Regions from separate parts of the Streptomyces sp. NPDC030799 genome, predicted to be linked through region 2. Evidence: riboswitches for the same ligand, from Rfam matches in the RefSeq annotation. Region 2 holds a riboswitch; the other holds the start of a gene.
The links. A riboswitch is a leader RNA that binds a small molecule or an ion and turns the genes downstream of it on or off. The one in region 2 is predicted to bind ZMP and ZTP.

Region 1 (6,883 bases), on a different contig from region 2:
CCGATCTTTGGTGTCCGAGCTGGTCAGCGAAGCGGTGCGGTATGGCGGTGGCGTGACGGGTTTCGGGATGTGGGCCGGAGCGGGCACGGGGACCGTCACGGTGGAGGATGAGAACGACCGGGACTACGGCATCTGCCGCTCCCGGTGCTGGCGGGAGTGAGCGGCCCGCCCGTCGCCTCGGACGGGCCCCCGAAACCGGGTGGTGGAGTCGGGGGTCGTCAGACACAAGTGCCGCGGGGGACGTGCGCATGCCCCCCGGTACAACGCGCCCGCCGTCGCGGGGTCACGCAGCTGCGCCCACCGGCAACCGCCGGGCCTGGAAGTATGCGACGGGCGTTGCCGGATAGGCTCGACGGCAACTCTTTGAGGTCCCCGGGCGAAACAGTTGGGCGGGCGCTGTGGAAGATCTTCCCTCGGTCGAGACGGCCGTCTCGGTCCACTGCCTGGTGGCGAAGGTGCGCGGGGTCATGGACCACGTCTCGCAGCTTGAACTGCGCGGGCAGCTGACGCAGGTTATAGATCGTGCGGAACGGGCCGTCGTGCTGGACCTGTCGGATGTGTCGTTCTGCGACTCGGCGGGGCTGAACGTGCTGCTGGGAGCTCGTCGTGAGGCGGAGAGAGCTGCGGTGATGCTGGTTCTGGCCTGCGTGCCGATCAAGCTGCGCCGGGTCCTGGAAATGACCGGAGCCGATCAGGTCCTACGGGTCTTTGCCACCATCGATGACGCTGAGGCCGCCCTGAGCAGCTAATGGCTCCGTCGCTCTGGCAGCGCATGATGCCGTCCTGGCTGCCCCACGCGCTCCCGACCGGCGCGCGTCAGTGCGTGATCATCGCCCTGTTCACCCCGGCGGTCCTGATCACACTCACCGCGGCGGTGCCGGCGCTGCTGGTCCTGCCGTTCCTGCCGGACGGGACAGGCCGCACCGTACAACTCCTCACGGCGCACTCGGCAGCGTGCCGCATACGACGTTGTCCAGCAGAGCGGTGGACAACGCCACCTCGTCGCGCCGCTGGGACAGCCGCAAGCCGAACACCTCCCGTGTCTCGCACTGTGGGGGTGTGAACGCCTGGTCCGCTTCCATGACCAGGAAGCGGCCGTTCTTCTTCTTGCTGAGCGTCGCAACGGTGCCGGGAGCGTAACCGGGGGCGATGACGCCGTCGCAGACCACGCGGGACAACAGCTCGGCGAGTTCGGTGTCGACCGGGTGCGACACGGCGGCGAAGTCGCCGTAGGAGGAATTCGGATCGGCGTCGCGGGCACGCAGGTATGCGCTGGTGAGCGCACCGACACTGTCGCGGTCGATGCCGTAGAGCTCGGCGGTGACGTCATCGACGGGGCCGGCCACGGCCGCTCCGGCGGGCGAGACGTGTTTGAAGGAGACAGCGGCCGGCCGGTTCAGGACCCTGCTTGCCTCCAGCACCAGCTGCCAACTGTTGAGTGCGTCCAGCATGTTGATGTAGGACGGGTTGCCCTGCAACAGCCGGACCGGCCATCGGCCGAGCTGCACCGGCGCGGTAGTCGCCGCCGCCTGCTGCGGGTTGATCCCATAGCGCAGATCCACGTCATAGCCTCCTGTGTCAGCGGGACATCACTGACGCAGGCGCCCAGGCGGTCGACGCTCACGCGGGAAAACGGCCGCTCCCCGGTGGTTCTCCACCTTCGCCAGTCGCGACCGGACACGATGCTATCTGCACGAGCGAGTACATAGTTTCGCCGGTCATGCCGTCAGTGCCAGCGGACGCCCGCCCCACCAGATGCCCTTCTCGCTACGGATGCGGACGCGCTCCTTACGTTGGGCGGCAAGGACGTCGGGATGGTGGGCGTTGGCGTTGCGCCAGCGCAGGTATCGGTGCAGTTCACGGGTCTGGACGGTGTGGTTGGGATGGTTCGAGTTGGCCAGGATGCGTTGGTCGGGGTGAAGCACAGCTCCACCTTGTTCTTCCGGGCCCCACTGGCGGATCTTGGCGCCCTTGTGGACACGCGGTCAAGGAAGCGGTCCAGGACGCGCTCGATCCGGTCCAGCTTGGCGTCGCGGTCGGGGTCAGTGGACTCCTTCCAGGTCTTGGTCCGCTGGAAGGTGACGCCGCATCGGGCGAGCAGGCAGCGCAGGGCCTCGCGACCGATGCGGATCACCCGACAGGAGATGCAGCTTCCCGATCACAAAGAAGTCGCCGTCGTCCAGCTCCAGGACGTCCGGGCAGTTGTTCGCTTCGACGGACCCGCGCTCGGCGGGCGTCGATCCGATGCGGCGCATGAGGCTCTTTACGGTGACACAATCGGTGTTATGAACACCAATACGGACTGGGCCTACCGGGTGTTCGAGCCGCACGGGTCCGAGGGCTGGCGCCCCTACGGCAGCGACCCCGAACAGTGGCACGGCGTGATCACCGCCGCCGACACGGACGAGGGCGCCAAGCACGCCATCGGCCGCATCATCGCCGACCTCATGACCGAGTGGGAGAGGACCGGTCTCCACCACGCGATGCACGTGCGCGTCTTCCTCTGGCACGACGAGGCGAGCGAGATGGAGGATGCGGACTTCGTCGTGGAGGTCCGGCCCCGGTCGGACTTCGGCACAGCGTGACGGATCAGGACGCTCGGCGACCGAAATCCGCGTCGGCGGCAACCCGCCCATGGGCACCGAGACCCTGGATCAAGGGAACCGCAGATACGACCTCTCTGTAACGGAGGTCAGGCGCGCAGTCTTCCGGCAGGGGCACCGGGCATGTCCCGCCGTACTGGCCGGCCCAGGCCCGGAACTTGCCGCGGGCCACTTCTTCGCCTCTCCACCAGCCGTGCTGCACCGGCCGCTCGGAGGTAGTGAGCAGCAGGTGGTAGCGGCCCGGGCTGGTCATGCGAGCCGGATCGCTCTCGCCAGGCCCGGCGGTCGGCGGACGTCGGGGCGGTGGCCGCTACGCCGTGGTATGGCGGCGCCTGCGGACGACGTACACACCGAGCGCGGTGAGGATCAGCAGGCCACCGGACGCGCCGAGCCAGCCGGTGCCGGGGCCCGCGATGACGCTGCGCTTGGCGACCGGACGGCCAGTGACGATCAGCTGGCCGGTCCTCTTCACCCGGCCGTGGTGCGCGACCACGGTGACCGGGCACGTGCCGGGCGTGAGACCGGTGCGAACGGTGACCATGGCGTAGTAGCGCGGGTCGTCGCCGTCCGGGGGCTTGGCGTCACGCCGGGTCCGGGTACGTGTCCTTCCACAGCACGCAGACCCTTCCTCCGGCGCGGATCCGGTAGCCGTGCTCGCGGGCGGTGTCGAGGTCGAACGGCGGGGAGAAGACCGGACCGCGGGCCTTGCCCAGGTAGTCACTGTCACCCGGCCGTGCCGCCCGTACCGTGAGGGATTTCTCGGCGACCCGGCGGCCATCCGGTCCGTACAGGTCGAAGGCGTACATACCGTCCTTCACGTCCGGGCGGAGGCAACCGGGTTGACCGCGCGAGCCGAGGTGGCGCCGATCTCCTCGGCGATCTCCGCCAGCACCGGCTGTGGAATGGAGTCGTCCACGGTCAGTGCGACCAGTGCGTCGCCGCCCTCGGTGATACGGGCCACCTGCATGCCGACGATGTTGATCCCCGCGTCACCAAAAATCCGGCCGATGATGCCCACGATGCCGGGGCCTGATCCCGCCCCGCACATCACTCACACCGGGAACAGCGGAGCGGGGCTTCGGCCACCCGCTGGCGCTGCAGAAGGGTGGTCGCGACGCCGTCGCCACCCGCGCGGACGGGTTCGCCTGCGAGCGGGTTGAGGAGCAGGCGTCGCTACGGGCCACTGACGGCGCCAGATCCCGGGCTGAGTGCGGGGGTGGTGCCGTCCCGTCCAAACGGTGCCCTGTCGGCTGGCATGTTCACCGCTGTGCGGGCTCTTGGTCCCGGGCGGCGGAGCGGGCAGGGAGGGTGTCGGAGACGTCCGGCCTGTTCGCGGCCACTCATGGACGGCGACGACATCGGACGATGGCTCCCGCAGCAGAAACAGCCGGCCATCTGGCCGCGGCTCCTTCCGAGCAGCAGGAGCGACTGTCCACGCTGGGCGTCAAGCCGCTGGAGGAACCGTCTCCCGCGGCGGGGACGGGCGCCGCATCGCCCGGTCCGACCGCGTCCCCCGAGCAGCCTTGTGCTGATGCTGCCGATGGCGGTGCGCAGTTCGCCGAAGCGGGCGGGCCGGGTGGCCAGGGTGTGGAGGATGAGGCCGTTCCACCTCTGGCCGAGGATGTCGAACGCGGCGGCGAGCCCCGCGTTCGCCGCGAGCGGTGCGGGTGTGGTGCTGCTGGCGAGTCCCTTCGCGTCCGCCCTTCGCGTCGTACCGGTTGAGCCTGTTGGGGTTTCGGCGTGGGGCCGCAGCCGGCTGAGGTGCGGCGCCGGCTGCGGCCCCGGGAGCCGCCTCACCCGTTCCGGCGACACGAGGCGGCGCTAGTGGGTCAGGGCAGCAGGACGGCCTTGCCCTGGTTGCGGTGGGCTTCCAGGTCGGCGTGGGCCTGAGCGGCCTGCGCGAGGGGGTAGGTGCGCCAGACCGGCACGGTGAGCTTGCCGGCGGCGGCAAGCTGCACCAGCTCCGGCAGCACCTGGCCGCTCTGGTCGGCGCTGCCCGCGCTGAAGCGCACGCCGTGCTGCTGGGCGGACATGTCGGCGATAGTGATCACCTTGCCCGCATCCCCGGTCAGGGCGACGGAGTCGGCGAGGACGCCGGCGCCGGAGGCATCGAAGACGAAGTCCACCCCGCCCGGAGCGGCGGCCTTCACCCGCTCCGCCCAGCCGTCGCCGTAGCGGACCCCGGTGGCGCCGAGCGGGGTGACACGCTCGATGTCCTTCTCGCCGACCGTGCCGATGACGGTGATGCCGCGGGCGACGGCCAGCTGCACCGCGAGGAAGCCCACGCTGCCGGCCGCGCCGTGGACGAGCAGGGTCTGGCCCGCCTCGACCCCCAGCTGGCCGAGGACCCGGTGCGCGGTCAGGCCGACCGTGACCAGCGAGGCGGCGACCTCCCACGACAACCCTTCGGGCTTGGCCACCGGCCGCTCCAGCAGGGCGTACTCGGCGTAGCTGCCGCCGACGGTGGCGCCGAGGACCTCATCGCCCACGGCCGCATCGGCTCCCTCGCCGACGGCGTCGACGACACCGGCCGCGTCCAGGCCCGGGGTCACCGGGAAGCGCACGGGGACGGCCTTGGCCATCAGGCCCGAGCGGATCTTCATATCGAGCGGGTTCACTGAGGCGGCCCGCACCTTGATCCGGACCTGGCCCGGGCCCGGCTCTGGCGGGGCGACCTCGGTCGGTCGCAGCACCTCGGGCGCGCCGTACTCGGAGAAGGTGATCGCAATGGACATCGGGAACTCCCAGGTGGATACGGGTGCGGAAGATATATCGGACGGGCTGACTCTGAACTCACTGTGCGGTCACGGCAGCGGTCACACCGGTGACCACGCCGGTCAGGCGTCGAGAGTGGGGTAGTCGGTGTAGCCGCGGTGGTCGCCGCCGTAGAAGGTGGCCGGATCCGGGGTGTTGAACGGACCGCCGGCGGCCAGGCGGGCCGGCAGGTCGGGGTTGGCCAGGAACAGCGCCCCGTAGGCGACCATGTCCGCAGCTCCGTCCTCGACCAGGGCCAGTGCCTCGGGCCCGGTGACCTCCGGGTAGGTGAACGGGTTGAGGACGAACGTGCCCGGCCAGGCCTTGCGCAGCCGGGCGGTCAGGTCGCGGTCCGGGCCCTCCATCAGGTGCAGGTAGGCCAGGTCCAGGCCGGTGAGCCGCTGCAGCAGCGCCTCGTACGTCTCGTACGTCGTGGCCGGATCGGTCTCGGCGATGTCGCTGTACCGGTTGCCGGGCGAGATCCGCAGCCCCGTCCGGTGACCGCCGATCGCCTCGGCCACCGCGGTGACCACCTCGACGGCGAAGCGGATCCGGCCCTCGACATCGCCGCCCCAGGCGTCGGTGCGCAGGTTGGTGTTCGGCGCGAGGAACTGATGGACCAGGTAGCCGTTGGCGCCGTGGATCTCCACGCCGTCGAACCCGGCCTCGATCGCGTGATGGGCCGCGTTGACGAAGTCCGCGATGGTCTGGCGGATCTCCGCCTCGCTCAGCTCCTTCGGCGTCACGTAGTCCTTCGGCCCGTCGTGGGTGAAGACCTGGCCCTGGGCGGCCACCGCCGACGGCGCCACGGGCACCAGCCCGTCGGGCAGCAGGCTGGGGTGGCCGATGCGGCCGGTGTGCATCAGCTGCGCGAAGATCACGCCGCCCTCCCGGTGTACGGCGTCGGTCACGTTCCGCCAGGCCGCGACCTGCCCGGGCGTGTGCAGGCCCGGGGTGTCCGGGTAGCCCTGGCCGACCGGCGAGGGCTGGATGCCCTCGGTGACGATCAGCCCGGCGCCGGCGCGCTGCGCGTAGTAGGTCGCCATCAGCTCGGTCGGCTCCGCGCCGGGCCCGTAGGCGCGGCTGCGGGTCATCGGCGCCATGGCGATGCGGTTGGCCAAGCGCTTGCCGCCCAGGTTGATCGGATCGAACGCAGTGGTCATGTGCTCAAGCCCTTCGAACGGTGGGTTGAGGCGCGAAGGTGCCCCTGGTCGGGCGGGATCCGCCGGAACCTCAACCGAATTACCTGTTCGAACAGTAAGTGGGGGGTGAGTATTTCAGCAAACAGCCGTGACGCCCGCCACATACCCCGCTGAGACGGCCTCTACGGCCTGGAAGTCACTCGCTCAGGAGCGGTCAAGGGAGCGCGGATCGCGCAGGGCAAGGAGAGGTATCCTGTTCGAGCAACATTCGCGGAGGGCAGGGAGAGTCAAACCATGGCGGAGTCCGCAGCCAGCGCCGAAGGCCGCAGCCCGGCCCCGGTGGACGGGGCCATCCCCCTGCCCTCGGCCGCCAGTGGAGGGCCG
Region 2 (6,883 bases):
CGTACGCCGGTGAGGTCGGTGCCGAAGACACGGAAGGCGCGCGGGTCGATCGCGTCGAGGAGGATCCGCAGCCGGTCCGCGGGGATGTCGCGCTCCAGCCCGAGGGCGACGGTGACGTCCAGGCCGTGGACGACGTCATGGCCGAGGGCCGCGGTGAGGCCGCCGATGGGGGGCGTCCAGGGGTGGTGGGCGTGGGTACGCAGGAAGGCGGCGAGTTCCGCGTCGGAGTGGGCGGTCGCGTCGCGGCGGGCGAGCCGGTCGGTCGTACGGTGCAGGCTGCCGCGCGCCTGCACCAGTTCCCACAGCACCCGCGCGGTCGGGTGGCGGAACCCCATCGACATGTGTGCGACGACCTCGCGTACCCGCCAGCCCGCGCACAGGCTGGGTGCGTCCCACTGGCCGGGCGTCAACGTCTCGAAGAGATCGGCCAGTTCTCGTCGTTCGGCGGCGATGGCGGCGGCCGTGGTGGCGGCGTCCGCCGCGGTGCGTGCTGCTTTCCCCATGACTCCAGGGTGTTGGCGGAGGAGCCGGAAGTCCAAGACATGCTGTGTCTCGCATCTAGCATGATCGGTTATGGAGTTGCGGGTATGGAGTTGAGGCAGCTGCGGTACTTCGTGACCGTGGTGGAGGAGGCCGGGTTCACGCGGGCCGCCGAGCGGTTGCATCTGGCCCAGCCGGGGTTGAGCGCGCAAATACGGCAGTTGGAGCGGGAGTTGGGGCAGCCGTTGCTGGACCGCTCGGGCCGCTCGGTCCGGCCGACGGAGGTGGGTGAGGCGGTCCTGCCGTACGCGCGGGCCGCACTCGCGGCCGTCGAGGGGGTACGGCAGACGGTGCAGGAGTACACGGGACTGCTGCGCGGCCGGGTCGCCGTCGGTCTCGTCCCCGGCACCCTCGCGCACGCCTTCGACGTGGCCGGGCAGCTGGCGGGCTTCCATGAAGCACACCCTCGGGTGGAGGTCACCCTCACCGAGGACACCTCGGAGCGGATGCTGGCCGCGCTGCGCCGGGGCGAGCTGGACCTGGCCGTGATCGGTGTGGCCGGTACGGCGCCGCCGGCGGGCATCGGGCTGCACGTGGTGATCGACGAACCGCTGGTCGCGGCGGCCGTGCCCGGACACCCCCTGTTCGTCGAGTACGACGGCGCCGATGCCGTTCCGCCGGCGGCTCTGCGCGGGCACCGGCTGATCAGTCTGCCGCGCGGAACGGGGATGCGCGGGGTACTGGAGCGGCTGTGCGCCGAGGCGGGCTTCCAGCCGCAGATCGCGGTGGAGGCGGCGACCCCGGACGCGCTGCGCCGGCTGGCGGCTCGCGGCCTCGGGGTCGCCGTCCTGCCGGGTCTCGACCCCCGGCCGGGCCTCATCACCCTGCCCTTGGCCGACCCCCGCGCCCGCGGTCGGGTGGCCCTGGCGTGGCGCTCGGAGGGCCCCATGCTGCCGGCGGCGCGAGAGCTGCTGGGGCGGCTGCGGAAGGGAATGGGTGGGGGTGGATGAGCGCCGTGTCCCTGACCGTTGCGGGGTGCGGGTGCGTCGTGCTTGCGCGCGCAGTTTCCTGACGAAGACGTCCAGGCGGCCCCTTGTTCGCGGTCGGTGCGGTCCACCGGGGCGCTCCCGAGCCCGGCGCCACCTTGGTCTTGAGCGGTCCTGGCGTGTCCGGCCTCCCGTGTGCTTCGGCTGCTGTCGCCGTTCGCCGGCGCGGGAGAGCCGGACATCCTCTGTCGGGGTTGCCGGCGGGTTCTCAGTGTCCGCGCCGGATCCATTCCTCCAGGTGGGGTGCCTCGGCGCCGATGGTGGTGGCGTCGCCGTGGCCGGTCAGGACCTTGGTCTCCGGGGGGAGGGTGAGGAGCCGGTCGCGGATCGAGTCGATGATCGTCGGGAAGTGGGAGTAGGAGCGTCCGGTGGCGCCCGGGCCGCCCTGGAAGAGGGTGTCACCGGTGAAGACGGTGCCGAGCCCGGGGTCGTACAGGCAGACCGCGCCGGGGGCGTGGCCGGGGGTGTGCAGCACGGTCAGGTCGGCGCCGGCCGCCTCGATGACCTGGCCGTCCAGGAGATGCCGGTCGGGGTCGCGGTCGGGGTGGGTCTGCTTCCACAGCGGCAGGTCGTCGGGGTGCAGCCAGATGGTGGCGCCGGTGAGGTCGGCGAGTGCCGGTGCGGCGTTGACGTGGTCGTTGTGGGCGTGCGTGCACACGATGGCGATCAGGCGCCGGTCGTCGACGGCGCGGGCGATGGCCTCGGCGTCATGGGCGGCGTCGATGACGATCACCTCCCGTTCGTCGCCGACGATCCACACGTTGTTCTCGACGTCCCAGGTGCCGCCGTCGAGGGTGAACTGCCCGGAGGTGACGAGGCGTTCGATGCGCACGGTCATCAGAGCACCACCACCGAACGCAGCACATCACCGTGGTGCATCCGCTCGAACGCCTTCTCCACCTCGTCCAGTTCGATGGTCTCGGTGACGAACGCGTCGAGCGGCAGCCGGCCCTGCAGGTGCAGGTCGATCAGCATGGGGAAGTCCCGGGAGGGCAGGCAGTCGCCGTACCAGCTGGACTTCAGGGCGCCGCCGCGTCCGAACACGTCCAGCAGGGGAAGTTCGAGCTTCATCTCGGGCGTGGGGACGCCGACGAGGACGACCGTGCCGGCGAGGTCGCGGGCGTAGAAGGCCTGCTGGTATGTCTCCGGGCGGCCGACGGCCTCGATGACGACGTCGGCGCCGAAGCCGCCGGTCAGCTCGCGGATCGCCGCGACCGGGTCGGTCTCCTTGGAGTTGACGGTGTGCGTGGCGCCCAGGGTGCGGGCCTTTTCCAGCTTGCGGTCGTCGATGTCGACGGCGATGATCTTCGCCGCGCCGGCGAGGTTCGACCCGGCGATGGCCGCGTCGCCGACCCCGCCGCACCCGATGACCGCGACACTGTCGCCGCGGCCGACGCCGCCGGTGTTGATCGCGGCACCGATCCCGGCCATGACGCCGCAGCCCAGCAGGCCGGCGACCGCCGGGGAGACGGCCGGGTCGACCTTGGTGCACTGGCCGGCGGCGACGAGGGTCTTCTCGGCGAACGCGCCGATACCGAGGGCCGGGGAGAGCTCCTGCCCGGTGGCCGCGAGGGTCATCCTCTGCCGGGCGTTGTGGGTGTTGAAGCAGTACCAGGGCCGGCCGCGCAGACACGCCCGGCAATTCCCGCACACGGCACGCCAGTTGAGGATGACGAAGTCACCGGGTGCCACATCGGCCACGCCGTCGCCGACCGCCTCCACGACACCGGCGGCCTCGTGGCCGAGCAGGAAGGGGAAGTCGTCCGAGATGCCGCCCTGCTTGTAGTGCAGGTCGGTATGACAGACTCCGCAGGCCTGCACGCGCACCACGGCCTCGCCGGGTCCCGGATCCGGCACCACGATCGTCTCGACCCGTACGGGCTCGTCCTTGCCCGGTGCGATCACGCCGCGTACTTCCTGCGCCATTCTCTGGCCCTTTCCTCGGTTGCCTTCCCTGCCGACCCTACGCGCGAGGGATCGACGGCGGGACGTTCCACGGCGATGACCGTGGATCTTTCCGGCCGCCGGGCGAAGCGGCCGGGCGAAGCGGCGGGCCCTCACCCTGCGGGAAGGGTTCAAATTCAGTAAGAATTTGACCGAATAACGTCATTCTATGATGGCAATCTTTTTGCAGGCTGCGGGAGTTTGCCTGGTGTGTGCACCCGACCCGGCCGTGCCTCAATGGGGGCATGCCTGTCGACGGCCGCACCGGACGTACCGCATTCCTGTTCTCGGCCGGCGCCGCACCGCGGCCCGGTACGGCGTGTGAACTCCGGGACGCCTTCCCGGTGTTCGCCGACGCGCTCGACGAGATCTGCGCCCGCCTCGATCCGTATCTCGAACTCCCGCTGCACTGCGTGATGTGCGCGGCCGACGGTACGCGCACGGCCGCACTGCTGGACCGGGAGTCGTTCGCCGGGCCGGCCCTCTTCGCACTCCAGGCGGCGCAGTACCGGCTGCTGCGCAGTTGGGGCGTCCGTCCTGACGTGGTGTTCGGGCACGCGTCCGGGCGGATGGCCGCCGCGTACGCCGCGGGTGTGTTCTCCCTGGCGGAGGCCTGTCACGCGGTCGGTACCCTGGCCCGCCTGCTGGGCGGCCCGCCGGCGCGGGGGCCGCGCTCCGCCGGGCCGGACGGCATCCTCGCCGCGTACGGCCGTACCCTCGCCACGCTCCACCCGCGGGCGCCGCGTCTCCCCCTGGTCTGCGACGTCACGGCCCGGCCGGTGGGTGTCGAGACCGCCGATCCGGAGTTCTGGGTGCGGCGCGCTCCGCTGCGTTTCGCGGAGGCCGTCGGCCTGCTGCACCGCGGCGGGGTCCGCACCTGGTGGGAACTGGGCCCCGCGGACCAGCTCACCCGCCTGCTCCCGGACTGCCTCACGGGCTGTCTCCCGGGCGGCACGACCGCGGCCTTCGCGCTGTCCCGGGACTGGGCACTGCTGCGGTCGGGGCCGAGCACCGGCCCGCAAGAGCCGTGACGGGGGCGGGGCCGAGCGTACGGGCCCGCAAGGGCCGTTGCCAGGCGAAGGCGTACGGCTGCGCTTGCCGTGGCCGCCGGGCCGGAGGAACCTCGAAGGGTGGGGGTCCGCGTGGTCCGCGCCCCGCCGGGCCGCGGGCGCCCGAAGGAGGTCACCATGGGCACCGCGACAGGTTCCGCCTTCGACACCGAGGCACTGCGCCGGGGCATAGAAGGGAACACCGGGAACACCCTTCTGTCGCTCTACGCCGACGACGCGGAGATCCGCATCGTCGACCACAACCACCAGCCCAGCCACCCCACCGTGCTGCGCGGCCGGGGTCAGATCGCCGAGTTGCTGGACGACATCTACAGCCGCGACATGACACACAAGCTGGACCAGTGCGTGGTGCAGGGCGACCACGCCGCCTTCACCGAGTCCTGCCAGTACGGGGACGGCACCCGGGTCCTCGCCGAGTCGATGGTCACCTTGCGTGACGGCAAGATAGCCAGTCAGTTGCTCATCCAGGCCTGGGACGAGTAGGCCTGGGACGAGTAGCCGCGCACACCGGCATGACAGACGCCGGAAGGAGATTCTCCACGGTCCAGGTCACCTCCGGGCTGACCTGGACCTTCTCTGCCCGCACGGCCCTCGGGCGGATGCCCGGGGCGCATCCGCGAAAGCTGCCGGCTTCCGGGCGGGCCGAAGGGCATGCGGGTGCTCGGTTACGCTGTACCCGGGCCGTGACTGGCGCTGAGGTGGAGTACCACCGGGGAGCGGTCCGTGGTGGATGCCGCGCGCCTGGGCGAGAGAGTCGATCCAGCTCAGGAGTGTGCAGCATGACCCAGGCCCGTCTCATGGACGGCACCGCCCTCGCCCGCCGTATCGTCGAGGACACCGCGAAGAAGGCCGCCGGCCTCACCGCCCGGACCGGCACCGCGCCCTGTCTCGCGACCGTGCTCGTCGGCGAGGACCCGGCGTCCGTGACCTACGTCCGCATGAAGCAGAACCGCTGCCGCAAGGCCGGTATCGAGTCCCGGCACGTGGCCCTGCCCGCCACCACGACCACCGGCGAACTCGTCGGCGCGCTGCGGGAGTTGTCGGCCGACCCGACCGTGCACGGCATCCTGCTCCAGCACCCGGCCGGCAAGCACATCGACGAGCGGGCCGCGTTCGAGGCGATCGCTCCGGAGAAGGACGTCGACGGCGTCACCTTCGCCTCGTTCGCCACGATGAGCTTCGGCCTGCCGGGCTTCGTCTCCTGCACGCCCGGCGGCATCCTGCGGCTGCTGGACGAGTACGGCGTCGATCCCGCCGGGAAGCGGGCCGTGGTCGTGGGCCGCAGCGCGATCCTCGGCAAGCCGGTGGGCATGCTGCTCCTGGCCCGGGACGCGACCGTGACGTACTGCCACTCGCGGACGGCGGACCTGTCGGCGGCGGTCCGGGAGGCGGACATCGTGGTCGCCGCGGTGGGCCGGCCGCGGCTGATCCGCGGTCAGGACATCAAGCCGGGCGCGGTGGTGATCGACGCCGGTTACAACCCGGGGAACGTCGGCGACGTCGACTTCGACTCCGCGGTGGAGCGGGCCTCGCTGATCACGCCGGTGCCGGGCGGTGTCGGCCCCATGACGATCGCCACCCTGCTGGAGCAGACCGTCGAGGCCGCCGCCCGGCAGCTCGGTGCATGAGGTCGGCGCAGAAGGTGAGCGCTGAGGTCAGCGCATCCAGGCGCTGTATCCCATGACATCTCCGGCCTTCACGCCGTACTCGGGGTCGTCCTTGACGAAGGTGGCCTCCATGCCGAGGACAGCGCCGGTGCGCGGTTCCAGGATCAGCATGCGCCGGACGGTGCCGGCGTCGTACACATAGGCCTGGCCGGGGCGGCCGAGCCGGTCGGTCACCTGCCCGGCCGGCCGCAGCCCGTGGGCCTGCGCGAACACCCGGACGAGAGCCGCCGACTCGCGGGCACCGAGGGTCCAGTTGTCGAGCAGTTCCCCGACGGCGTCGAAGAGTTCGCCGGTGCTCAGCGGGGCCGTGCCGCGGTTGATCCCGGGGCGGGCGATCTCGGTGAGATAGGCGCGCAGGGCCGCCGCGGTGTGCGGCGGGGGCGCCTCGGGCGGGGCGTCGCTCCAGCTCGGCGGGTAGGTGGTCCGGCTCAGCACATGACCGTCCGTCACGAGGCGTGGCTCGTCGCCCTCGTCGGTGAGGACGGGGCGGCCGGGTGTGCGCGGGTCGGTCGCCACGACGAGTTCGGTGTGACTGGCGTCCGCCCGCCAGCGCACCACACGTTCCTCGGGGAGGGTGACGGGCGGCTCGTCGTCGCTCATGCCGAGGGCCCACACCTGCACATGCGTCCCCTTGCGCAGGCTCGGCGAGCCGTCCGCCGCGGCCGCGTCGGCCAGC

Region 1: it holds a riboswitch for ZMP and ZTP, as region 2 does, so the genes downstream of both, ACZ41I_RS15805 (hypothetical protein) here and ACZ41I_RS10930 (bifunctional 5,10-methylenetetrahydrofolate dehydrogenase/5,10-methenyltetrahydrofolate cyclohydrolase) in region 2, are expected to answer to the same signal.

The regions. Positions count from the first base shown of each region.
Region 1 is NZ_JBVIDS010000005.1:465,514-472,396, reverse strand. It holds gene ACZ41I_RS15815 (hypothetical protein) at 11-160, shown strand; gene ACZ41I_RS15810 (STAS domain-containing protein) at 399-749, shown strand; gene ACZ41I_RS15805 (hypothetical protein) at 936-1,562, opposite strand; ZMP/ZTP riboswitch at 1,597-1,681, opposite strand; partial or broken gene ACZ41I_RS15800 (IS630 family transposase) at 1,719-2,137, opposite strand; gene ACZ41I_RS15795 (hypothetical protein) at 2,286-2,585, shown strand; gene ACZ41I_RS15790 (LPXTG cell wall anchor domain-containing protein) at 2,914-3,144, opposite strand; gene ACZ41I_RS15785 (hypothetical protein) at 3,185-3,421, opposite strand; partial or broken gene ACZ41I_RS15780 (ACT domain-containing protein) at 3,418-3,630, opposite strand; gene ACZ41I_RS15775 (winged helix-turn-helix transcriptional regulator) at 3,777-4,400, opposite strand; gene ACZ41I_RS15770 (NADP-dependent oxidoreductase) at 4,433-5,338, opposite strand; gene ACZ41I_RS15765 (alkene reductase) at 5,441-6,520, opposite strand; gene ACZ41I_RS15760 (MarR family winged helix-turn-helix transcriptional regulator) at 6,794-6,883, shown strand, end outside.
Region 2 is NZ_JBVIDS010000003.1:761,224-768,106, forward strand. It holds gene ACZ41I_RS10900 (maleylpyruvate isomerase family mycothiol-dependent enzyme) at 1-503, opposite strand, end outside; gene ACZ41I_RS10905 (LysR family transcriptional regulator) at 588-1,490, shown strand; gene ACZ41I_RS10910 (MBL fold metallo-hydrolase) at 1,735-2,364, opposite strand; gene ACZ41I_RS10915 (S-(hydroxymethyl)mycothiol dehydrogenase) at 2,364-3,452, opposite strand; gene ACZ41I_RS10920 (acyltransferase domain-containing protein) at 3,716-4,501, shown strand; gene ACZ41I_RS10925 (nuclear transport factor 2 family protein) at 4,658-5,023, shown strand; ZMP/ZTP riboswitch at 5,214-5,294, shown strand; gene ACZ41I_RS10930 (bifunctional 5,10-methylenetetrahydrofolate dehydrogenase/5,10-methenyltetrahydrofolate cyclohydrolase) at 5,320-6,168, shown strand; gene ACZ41I_RS10935 (CU044_5270 family protein) at 6,196-6,883, opposite strand, start outside.